One region of the Bacillus sp. D48C genome, then DNA from elsewhere that is predicted to be linked to it. Evidence: predicted binding sites of a transcription regulator. Region 1 holds the regulator's gene; the other holds the start of a gene.

Region 1 (5,387 bases):
CTTTATAAAGAAAGATAGTCTCCGCTCTTTATAAATATAAGACACACTGCCTTCATAGTCAGGTTGTTTACGGTAACCCGGTAGAGACTCTCAAACCATATCATTGAGGATATATGAAGGATCGTTTTATATTATCTTCCTAGATTCTAACAATGAAGTATCTATATGGTCAAGAGAGAAAGCGACAAAATTCTACAGAAATTCATTTCCTTTTCTAAAAAACATAAAAAAACATCCATTTCTATATAGAAATGGATGTTTTTTAGGGCAAACGGAATTACATCATTCCGCCCATACCGCCCATGCCCATGCCGCCCATGTCAGGCATTGCTGGTGCATTTGGTTCTGGCTTGTCAGCTACTACAGCTTCAGTTGTTAAGAACATAGCTGCAACAGATGCTGCGTTTTGAAGTGCAGAACGAGTTACTTTAGCTGGATCTACGATACCAGACTCAAGCATGTTAACCCATTCGCCAGTAGCTGCATTGAAACCAACGCCTACTTTTTCGCCTTTTAGACGCTCTACAACTACAGATCCTTCTAGACCAGCGTTGATTGCGATTTGACGAACTGGCTCTTCTAGTGCGCGAAGTACGATGTTGATACCTGTTGCTTCGTCGCCTTCAGCTACGATAGAAGCTACTTTCGTGTATACGTTCATAAGTGAAGTACCACCACCTGCAACGATACCTTCTTCTACTGCTGCACGAGTTGAGTTAAGTGCATCTTCAATGCGAAGTTTGCGCTCTTTTAACTCAGTTTCAGTTGCTGCACCTACTTTAATTACCGCTACGCCACCTGCTAGTTTAGCAAGACGCTCTTGTAATTTTTCACGATCGAATTCAGAAGTTGTTTCTTCTAATTGCGCACGGATTTGACCGATACGAGCTGCGATTTGCTCTGTATTTCCAATACCTTCAACTACAGTTGTGTTTTCTTTTGTAACAACAACTTTACCAGCGCGTCCTAAAGATTCAACTGTAGCAGATTTTAAGTCACGACCTAATTCTTCAGTGATTACTTCGCCACCAGTTAAGATTGCGATATCTTCTAGCATTGCTTTACGACGGTCACCAAATCCAGGAGCTTTAACAGCTACTACGTTGAATGTACCACGAAGTTTGTTCACTACTAATGTAGCTAAAGCTTCGCCTTCTACATCTTCAGCAATGATAAGAAGTGGTTTACCTTGTTGTACCACTTGCTCTAATACTGGTAAGATTTCTTGGATGTTAGAAATCTTTTTGTCAGTAATTAAGATGTATGGGTTATCAAGAACTGCTTCCATTTTGTCAGAATCAGTAATCATGTAAGGAGATGCATATCCACGATCAAATTGCATACCTTCTACTACGTCTAATTCTGTTGTGAATCCTTTAGACTCTTCTAAAGTAATAACGCCATCGTTACCAACGCGCTCCATTGCTTCAGCGATTAATTGACCTACTTCTTCGTCAGCTGCAGAAATAGCAGCTACTTGCGCGATAGAAGATTTGCCTTCGATTGGTTTAGAAATCGTTTTTAATTCTTCAATTGCAGCAGTAACAGCTTTTTCGATACCTTTACGAAGACCCATTGGGTTAGCACCAGCTGTTACGTTTTTAAGACCTTCACGAATCATAGCTTGCGCTAATACAGTTGCAGTTGTTGTTCCGTCACCAGCTACATCATTTGTTTTGCTAGCAACTTCTGCTACTAATTTCGCACCCATGTTTTCGAATGCATCTTCTAATTCGATTTCTTTTGCGATTGTTACACCATCATTTGTAATAAGTGGTGAACCGAATTTTTTCTCAAGTACAACGTTACGACCTTTTGGTCCAAGCGTTACTTTTACTGCGTTTGCAAGAGTGTCGACACCGCGAAGCATCGAACGACGTGCTTCTTCACTAAATTTAATATCTTTTGCCATAATAATTGACCCCCTTGGATTTTTTTAAGATTTATATAATTAACCGATAACTGCTAAAATGTCACTTTCACGTAAAATCAAGTAGTCTGTACCTTCATATTTCACTTCAGTACCTGCATATTTTGAGAAGATGATAAGATCACCTGCTGCTACCTCTAAAGCAACACGCTCACCATTTTCAAGCACTCGACCAGTACCTACTGCAACAACTTTACCCTCTTGTGGTTTTTCTTTTGCAGTGTCTGGTAATACAATACCACTTGCTGTTTTTTCTTCTGCTTGAACAAGCTCAATTACAACGCGATCACCTAATGGCTTTAGCATGAACAATAACCTCCTCATTTTGTTATGTAAATTTTATTTATTAGCACTCAAGTCACCCGAGTGCTAACACACTTATAATAATAAATAATCTCAATTTCTTTTGCAAGTAAAAAAATCATAATTTTTTCGCAAATTACTATATAAACTTTCTATATAGAATACTGCCTCTACTATATGAATCGTTGTTTCCCCTACTCGTATGTTACAATATGAAAGACACCCTAAGTTGTTTTCGCTAAACGTACAACTTTTTCCTGTCTCCTACTTTAATTTAAAATACGTATTTACAAAAAAATCATAATTCGAATGAAAGTTTATATCGTAGATAACATATTTACATGTTATCCTACCTCATCTCATACACTAGAGTTAGAAAGGATGGTTAAACCATTTGAAGAAACAATACTGGTGGATTATCGTTACATACATTTTAATGCAATTATCTGGCGCTGTTGGATTACCACTTCTCCTAAAAACAGGACTCTATGATAATAGAGGATTTACCATTGAGGAAAAAGGACAAATCATAATGGGACACTGGGCAATTATTAGCTTCTTTGTTGCATTATGTATCGTACTTTGGTTACTTAGAACAGATATTCGCGACAGACATTTAGATGCAACGCGCTCTTCTGTTCCAGCTACAATTGGGTGGATTTTCATCGGATTATTCTTAGCTTTCTTTTCACAAATAGTTGCCGGTATGATCGAGATGCAGCTACTAGGAATTAAACAAGGTTCAGAAAATACAATGAAACTGATGGAAATTGCACGAACTACTCCTTGGTTCCTTATTGTTGTATCTATAATCGGACCTATCTTAGAAGAAATCGTATTTAGAAAAATTCTATTCGGTGCACTTTATAAGAAGTTCAACTTCTTTATTGCAGCTATCATTAGTTCACTTGTATTCGCAGCAATTCATTTTGATTTTACTCACTTATTGGTATACACTGCTATGGGGCTCGTATTCGCCTTCTTATATGTGAAGACGAAGCGCATTATCGTTCCTATTGCAGCTCATGTTGCGATGAATACATTAGTCGCTATTGGGCAAATTTTTATGAGCAATGAGCAAATTCAAGAAATGATTAAAGAAGCTGAAAAAATGCAAGGATTTATCGGAGGATTTTTTGTATGAGAAACTCACCATTGTTCATGGCTGCACTATACTTCCTTCTTGGATGTATCTTTACACGCTTCGCCATTACGAACGTGACAGATACAATCTGGAATGTGTGGACAATACTATTTGCAGTTATGGCAACAATTGATTTTAATTTGGCACTTCGCCTTATATTAGTTAAATTCACAAAGAAGAAACAATAATAAAACGCAGAGGTCGCTTCCTCTGCGTTTTATTGTGGATAGTTTTTCAAAAAGTAAACTAATGTTTGTAACTCTACAGCTAAATCAATATGATGAATTCTAATATTCTCTGATACGTTTAATCGTGCTGGTGTGAAATTCAAAATACCGTGCACGCTCGTTTCAGCTAATCTATCTGCTACAGCTTGTGCTACTGTAGCCGGTACTGTTAATATTGCCACTTGTATATCATTTGATAATCTCTCTTCTAATTCATCTAAATGATATACAGGAATGCCCCCGATTTCTGTTCCAACTTTCTCTTCACTAACATCAAATGCCATTTCAATTTTTGTATTATTGTTTTTCGTGAAATTATAATGTAAGAAAGCGGTCCCTAAATTACCTACTCCAATAAGTGCTACACGCGTTATATCATCTTGATCAAGTGTTTCGCGGAAAAATGATAATAAATAATTTACGTTATATCCATATCCCTTTTTCCCTAATGCTCCAAAATACGAAAAATCTCTTCGTATTGTTGCGGAATCTACTTTTACCGCTTCACTCAATTCGGCCGATGAAACACGCTGCTTACCAGAAAGAGATAAGTTTTGGATAAATCGATAGTATAGAGGCAATCTTTTAGCAGTGGCTTGTGGAATCTTTTGCTGATCCATATGACCTCTCCTCTCTTCCTATCTTTATTCATATACTTTAATCAAATACAGAAGTTTAGCACTCATTAAATTCCTTGTATAATAAAGAGAAGAAGTATTCTCTCTTTATTTTAAACTATACACTATTTTTAGTATGATTGAGAAATATAAACATGGCAAAGTTAAGAAATTATTTGAGGTGAGAACATTGATTTTATTACAAGTAAATGGACTTTCGAAATTATACGGTGCAGAAACAATTCTTGCAAACATAAAATTGGAAGTACAAACAAAAGATCGTATCGCATTAGTTGGAAGGAATGGAGCTGGAAAATCTACATTATTAAAAATTATCGCTGGTGAGTTATCACATGATGGTGGCGAAATTATAAAACCGAAAGATGTCTCAATCGGGTATTTAGCTCAAAATACTGGCCTAGAAACGTCTTTAACAATTTGGGATGAAATGCTAACCGTCTTTACCCACTTACAGCAAATGGAGACAAAACTTCGAAAGCTTGAGCAAGAAATGGGAAAAGAAGAAAACTTTTCAAACGAAGCTATATATGAAAGATTGTTAGCTGATTATGACCAATTGCAACTCAATTATAAAGATCAAGGTGGATATCAATACGAAGCGGATATTCGCTCCATTTTAAGCGGCCTTGGCTTCCCAGTTGAAACACACCAGACGACGATCTCTACTTTAAGTGGCGGGCAAAAAACAAGATTAGCTCTCGGGAAATTATTATTAACAAAACCAGACTTACTTATTTTGGACGAGCCTACAAACCATTTAGACATTGAAACATTAACATGGCTTGAGCAATATTTACAAGGTTATCCTGGCGCAATATTAATCGTTTCCCATGACCGTTATTTCTTAGACAAACTCGTTACACAAGTATATGAAATTTCGAATAAAGAAAGCAGACGATTTGTTGGTAACTACAGTAAATATTTAGACTTAAAATCAGCATTATATGATCAAGAAATGAAACGTTACGAAAAACAACAAGATGAAATCGCAAAACTTGAGGACTTCGTTCAAAAGAATATAGCTCGCGCTTCTACAACGAAACGTGCTCAAAGTCGCCGTAAACAACTAGACAGAATGGAATTATTAACGAGACCATTAGGGGATTCTAAGTCAGCATCATTCCACTTCGATATTGAAAAGCAAA
Region 2 (5,387 bases), on a different contig from region 1:
CGCGAACTGCCGGGTTTAATACAGTTGATATTTCTACATTGTCAAAACCTTCCCTCCTATTAATGATGCTCCTTATGTTTATTGGTGCTGGTAGCGCTTCAACGGGTGGTGGGATTAAGTTAACAACATTTTTAATCATATTTTTTGGCGTATTTAAATTTCTACAAGAACAAGAGGATATTGTCGTATTTAAAAAATCCATTAAAGATACTCTCATTGTCAAATCATTAACTATTACTATCATTTCCATTTCATTTATCTTTTTTGCTATTTTAATTTTGAGTATTACTGAGCGAGTTCCTCTATTGATGAGTGCTTTCGAAGTATTTTCAGCATTTGGGACTGTTGGCCTCAGTATGAACTTAACACCCCACTTAACTATAATCGGAAAAGCTATTATTATCTTTATGATGTTTTTTGGGAAAATGGGTCCTTTAACATTGGCTTTTTCATTTGCTCGTAAAAAGAACCGGAAAATAAAATATCCGAATGAAGATATTTTAACAGGTTGACAACCGTAGAAATTATCCATATAATGAGAATACAATAGCATATCTCCAAAGGGGAGTAGCGTCCAAGAAAATTTCTTGGAAACAAAGTCGTCATTACGTAGAACTTAGTTCTTCCGGCTTTGTTGGCATTTTCATTACATATGTCTAGCAAGACCTTTGCCTATTAACGGCAGAGGTCTTTTTTGTATTCATTTCCAGATTCTTCCAAAGTTAATAGGCAGGAGTATGGGGAAACTAAATAGTGGGGAAATTCTTCACTTATTTAGAACTTATAGAAATGAGAGGAGAATGTACATGGATGTATCATTATTATTGGAGTATGGTTGGGTATTACTCATCCTAATTGCACTTGAAGGAATTTTAGCGGCTGATAACGCTCTTGTTCTTGCAATTATGGTAAAACATTTACCAGAAGAAAAACGAAAGAAAGCACTATTTTATGGATTAGCGGGGGCATTTGTTTTCCGATTCGGATCGTTATTTATGATTTCGTTCTTAGTCGATGTATGGCAAGTGCAAGCAATCGGTGCCATCTACCTTATGTTTATCGCTGGTAATCACTTATTTAAAACGTATGTTAAAAAGAATACGGATGAAGAAACTGAAGAAAAAGAAGCAAAGAAAAAACAAGAGAACTTTTGGTGGACTGTATTTAAAGTTGAGGTTGCTGATATCGCCTTCGCAGTTGATTCAATTTTAGCTGCTGTTGCACTAGCAATGACTTTACCAAAAACAGGATTAGGTACAATTGGTAGTCTTGATACTGGGCAATTCGTTGTTATCTTTGTGGGTGGACTTATCGGATTAATCATTATGCGATTTGCAGCAACTGCTTTCGTACAAATCTTAAAACGTAAACCAGGACTTGAAACTGCAGCATTCTTAATTGTAGGTTGGGTTGGTGTAAAGCTAGCAGTTTATACATTAGCACACCCTGCATTAAATGTAATTCCACATTCATTCCCAGAATCCACTCCGTGGAAGCTTACATTCTGGATTGTATTAGTCGGAATCGCAGTTGGTGGTTGGTTCTTCTCAAAAGAAGTAGAAGTAAAAGTAGAAAAGAATTTAGACGAAAAAGCGCTGTAATTACAGCGCTTTTTCTTTTTGCTTTCTTCCTCTCAATATCCAGAAAAAATTCCATTATACTATCTTTTGTAAACGTTTTCTAAATATATGTATGTCCTTTTTGTGAAACATTGCACAAACTTATTGAAAGTGAGAACAATTCCATGTACTTTATTCATATAAGGAGTATTTATAGAAGATTTACTAAAGGAGCGTATTACTCATGCTAGAACAAGGACTAGATTATGTTGTCAAACTGGCTAAAAGCAAAAAGAAAATGCTAGATACAAACCCAATGCAATATTTCATTCGTGCTGCACTTGCGGGTATTTATATCGGTTTTATTATTGTACTATGTTTTAAATTAGGTAATTTTTTTCACATTGCGGATTCACCAGCAACTTATTTAGCTGCTTCTATGTTTTTCGGGATTGCTCTCGTACTTATTATATATGGCGGTGCTGAATTGTTTACTGGAAACACAATGTACTTTACTGTAGCAACTTTAAGAAAGGAAACAACGATTTCTGATACACTGCGTAACTGGGTTGCTTGTTACGCAGGTAACTTAGGTGGCGCGTTATTCTTTGCCTTACTATTTTACGCAACTGGAATTTTTGAAGCAATTGATCACGGTCACTTAATGAGTAAAGTCGTTGAAGGAAAGATGAACACACCTACAATGCAGTTATTCTTTAAAGCCATTTTATGTAACTGGCTCGTATGTCTTGCTTGCTTCTTACCTTCTCAGGTCAAAGGTGACACAGCAAAAATAATGGTCATGATGCTACTTGTTTTCACATTCTTCTTATCTGGTTACGAACATAGTATTGCAAACTTATCACTCTTTGCTTTATCTTTAGTTTCACCGCATCCTGAGACAATTTCTTTTTCAGGTGCTATTCATAACTTAATTCCTGTTACAATCGGTAACATTATTGGCGGATCAGTATTTGTCGGTATGGTATACCACTACTTAACTAAGAAAACACCTGACGTTCAACAGGAAGAAACTGAAATCGCAGCAGCTCAACAAGAAGAGATTATTCCTTTACAAGCACATATGAAACATTAAAAACTCCAAAGTTTTACTTTGGAGTTTTTAGCTTCCCACATATTTAACAACAAGGTAAGGATTAATTTCTCCTTCTTCCTTTCCCTTATCCAATCTTTGTTTCATCTTATGCATACCGATGATATCATTCGTATGAAGGTGAATTTCATTTACATATAACCCTTCTGTACAAAAGGCTTCTACAAAATCTAGTCCACTTTTTTCTCCCCATCCCATATTAAAATCAAGGGAAAGAATATTCACACCATAATCCCGAACCATTTGTAAGGTACATTCTACTGTAGTTGCCGGCACATACCCGAACGGACAACTTCTTTGATCATCCATATATACGTTCATTTTCTATTCCCTCTCTACTTTGAATATGCGACCAATACATAACATATTGCCCCAAGGCTAATAAAAGGACCAAATGGAATGGGCTTTCGTACTTCTATACGCTTTAATACGATCCCAATCCCGAAAAAACAAAGACTAAAACAAGATGCTAAAAATAAAATGATAAAAACTCCCTTCACTCCTACTATAAACCCAAGCAACGAAAGTAGTTTTATATCTCCACCGCCAAGCCCTTCTGGATATATCTTTTGCATGCAATATAACAAAATGAATATAACACCACTACCAACTATACTATCTGTCCAAGTAACTAATTGTACAAAAACACTTTCGAGAATGAGTAAAACGGCAAATGAAATTAAAATACAATCAGGAATTAACATATATAAGTAATCTGTAAGTGAAATAATAAGAAGTAGCGAAAAAAGGGATAAAATGATAATAAGCTCTCGTTCTATTCCAATCATATACACGGTAAGAAGAAATATACTTCCTGTTATACATTCAAATGCTACATACATAATCGGAATTTGCCTCTTACAATTCGTACAACAGCCTCTTTGTATATAAAATGAAATGATGGGGATTAGTTCTTTTGGCCTTAGCACATATTTACAATAATGACAATGTGAACGCGGGGTAATGATAGACTCCCCTAATGGAACCCTCATCGCAACTAACATAAAAAATGAACCAAACACCATCCCTGCTAACAGTGCATATAAATAAGTGAACATCCCTTCCTCTCCTTTCCCAAAAAACATAGCAAAAAAAGGAGAGAACTTCTACTTCATATTATCCATTATTCTACTAAAAAAGCAGGCCATTTTCTGGCCTGCTTTCCCCTCTTTTATACGATGAAATATATTGCTTTTAATGGTCCATGTACTCCGACAACAAGATTCATCTCAATGTCAGCCGAGTTACTTGGTCCTGTAATAAAGTTAATACAAGATGCCGCTGTCTCGCCATCTTCTACACGTGAGTTCATATCCTGAACTGCTTGTGTAATACGAGGCACAAGTGTTTCACGTGGAATAATAGCTAAATATACAGTTGGTAAAAAATGTAAAGAACGTCCTTGTCCTTTATGACTTTGTACAACAATTGTACCAGATTCAGCTAATGTATAATCACTAAATGCAATACCAATATTCGCTTTTTCAGCTAAACGCATATTTCCGTCTTTTCTCTCTGGATCCCATACGTTTACTTCAACGTCTCGCTTTGGAAGTTCTTCTTTAAATAAAGATGTTAAACCATATGCATCAAAACGCTCATCCGCTGATAATAAAATAGGTCCTCCGCCGTTTTCCATGATTACTTGTTGAAGGTCTTCACGTAAACGTTCATTTGTCGTTTCTACTACAGTTGTATGAATGTTTGTACATTGATTTTTAAACACTTCTAGTAATTCTTCTTGTGAATAATCTTTTAACGTTTCTATATTCACATTACTTTTCCATACTGGACGCTCTACACCTTCTGTTTTACGCGCGCGCCCAAGTTCTTTTGCAATGTTATCTAGAAAGGCATCACGGTTTTGAATTAATCCTGTCATTATTTATCCCCGCCTTTCTTATGATCTTTATACCAATCACGGAATCGTTCTTTTCTTGGAGCTGGGAATTCACGAATATCCGTCCAGTTTTTAAGTGGCCCAATACCTTTTGATACACGATTACCAGATGTAAATGGACTCATTGCCGCTGGTGCCATTTTTGAACCCATTTTATATAAAGCAGCTGAAGAAGCACCCATACTAAACATTTTCATCGCTAGTTTTTCTGCAAGTGGTGCACGACCTTCTTGCTCAACGATGACTTGACGATGTTTTAATAATAAATCATGCAATGGAATTTTTACTGGACAAGCTTCTGTACATGCTCCGCATAAACTAGATGCATAAGGAAGCTCTTTATAATCATCATATCCACCTAGAAGCGGTGTTAATACCGCGCCGATTGGTCCTGAATAAATCGATCCATATGAATGTCCACCAACGTGACGATATACAGGACATACGTTAACACAAGCAGCGCAACGAATACATTGTAATACTGAACGGAATTCAGATCCAAGAATTTGAGAGCGACCATTATCAACAACAACTAAATGGAATTCTTCAGGTCCATCAACTTCCTCTTCTTGAATTGGTCCTGCTACTGTTACATAACTTGTTAATTTTTGACCTACTGCACTACGACATAGTAAACCAACTAAAACATCTAATTCTTCCATTGTCGGAACCATACGTTCCATACCCATTACTGCAATTTGTGTTTTCGGAATTGACATAACAAGATCTGCATTACCTTCATTCGTTACTAAACAAAGGGAGCCCGTATTTGCAACAGCAAAGTTACAACCAGTTACACCAATTTCTGCATCCA

The links. The regulator Rex, encoded in region 1, represses fermentation and respiration genes when NADH is low (regulators of the CRP and FNR family bind a similar motif). The targets are predictions, from matches to a motif close to TTGTGAAATATTTCACAA.
Region 2: ACLBXA_RS14795 (formate/nitrite transporter family protein) is a predicted target of Rex. The motif match lies at 1,702-1,719, and genes of this name have one in related genera.

What each region holds. Positions count from the first base shown of each region.
Region 1 is NZ_JBKFAQ010000024.1:6,121-11,507, forward strand. It holds purine riboswitch at 36-137, opposite strand; gene groL (chaperonin GroEL) at 278-1,912, opposite strand; gene groES (co-chaperone GroES) at 1,952-2,236, opposite strand; gene ACLBXA_RS28950 (CPBP family intramembrane glutamic endopeptidase) at 2,628-3,377, shown strand; gene ACLBXA_RS28955 (YdiK family protein) at 3,374-3,565, shown strand; gene ACLBXA_RS28960 (redox-sensing transcriptional repressor Rex) at 3,595-4,224, opposite strand; gene ACLBXA_RS28965 (ABC-F family ATP-binding cassette domain-containing protein) at 4,412-5,387, shown strand, end outside.
Region 2 is NZ_JBKFAQ010000005.1:129,941-135,327, reverse strand. It holds gene ACLBXA_RS14805 (TrkH family potassium uptake protein) at 1-512, shown strand, start outside; yybP-ykoY riboswitch at 551-724, shown strand; gene ACLBXA_RS14800 (TerC family protein) at 807-1,601, shown strand; gene ACLBXA_RS14795 (formate/nitrite transporter family protein) at 1,804-2,655, shown strand; gene ACLBXA_RS14790 (cyclic-phosphate processing receiver domain-containing protein) at 2,683-2,994, opposite strand; gene ACLBXA_RS14785 (prepilin peptidase) at 3,009-3,731, opposite strand; gene ACLBXA_RS14780 (LutC/YkgG family protein) at 3,845-4,555, opposite strand; gene ACLBXA_RS14775 (LutB/LldF family L-lactate oxidation iron-sulfur protein) at 4,555-5,387, opposite strand, start outside.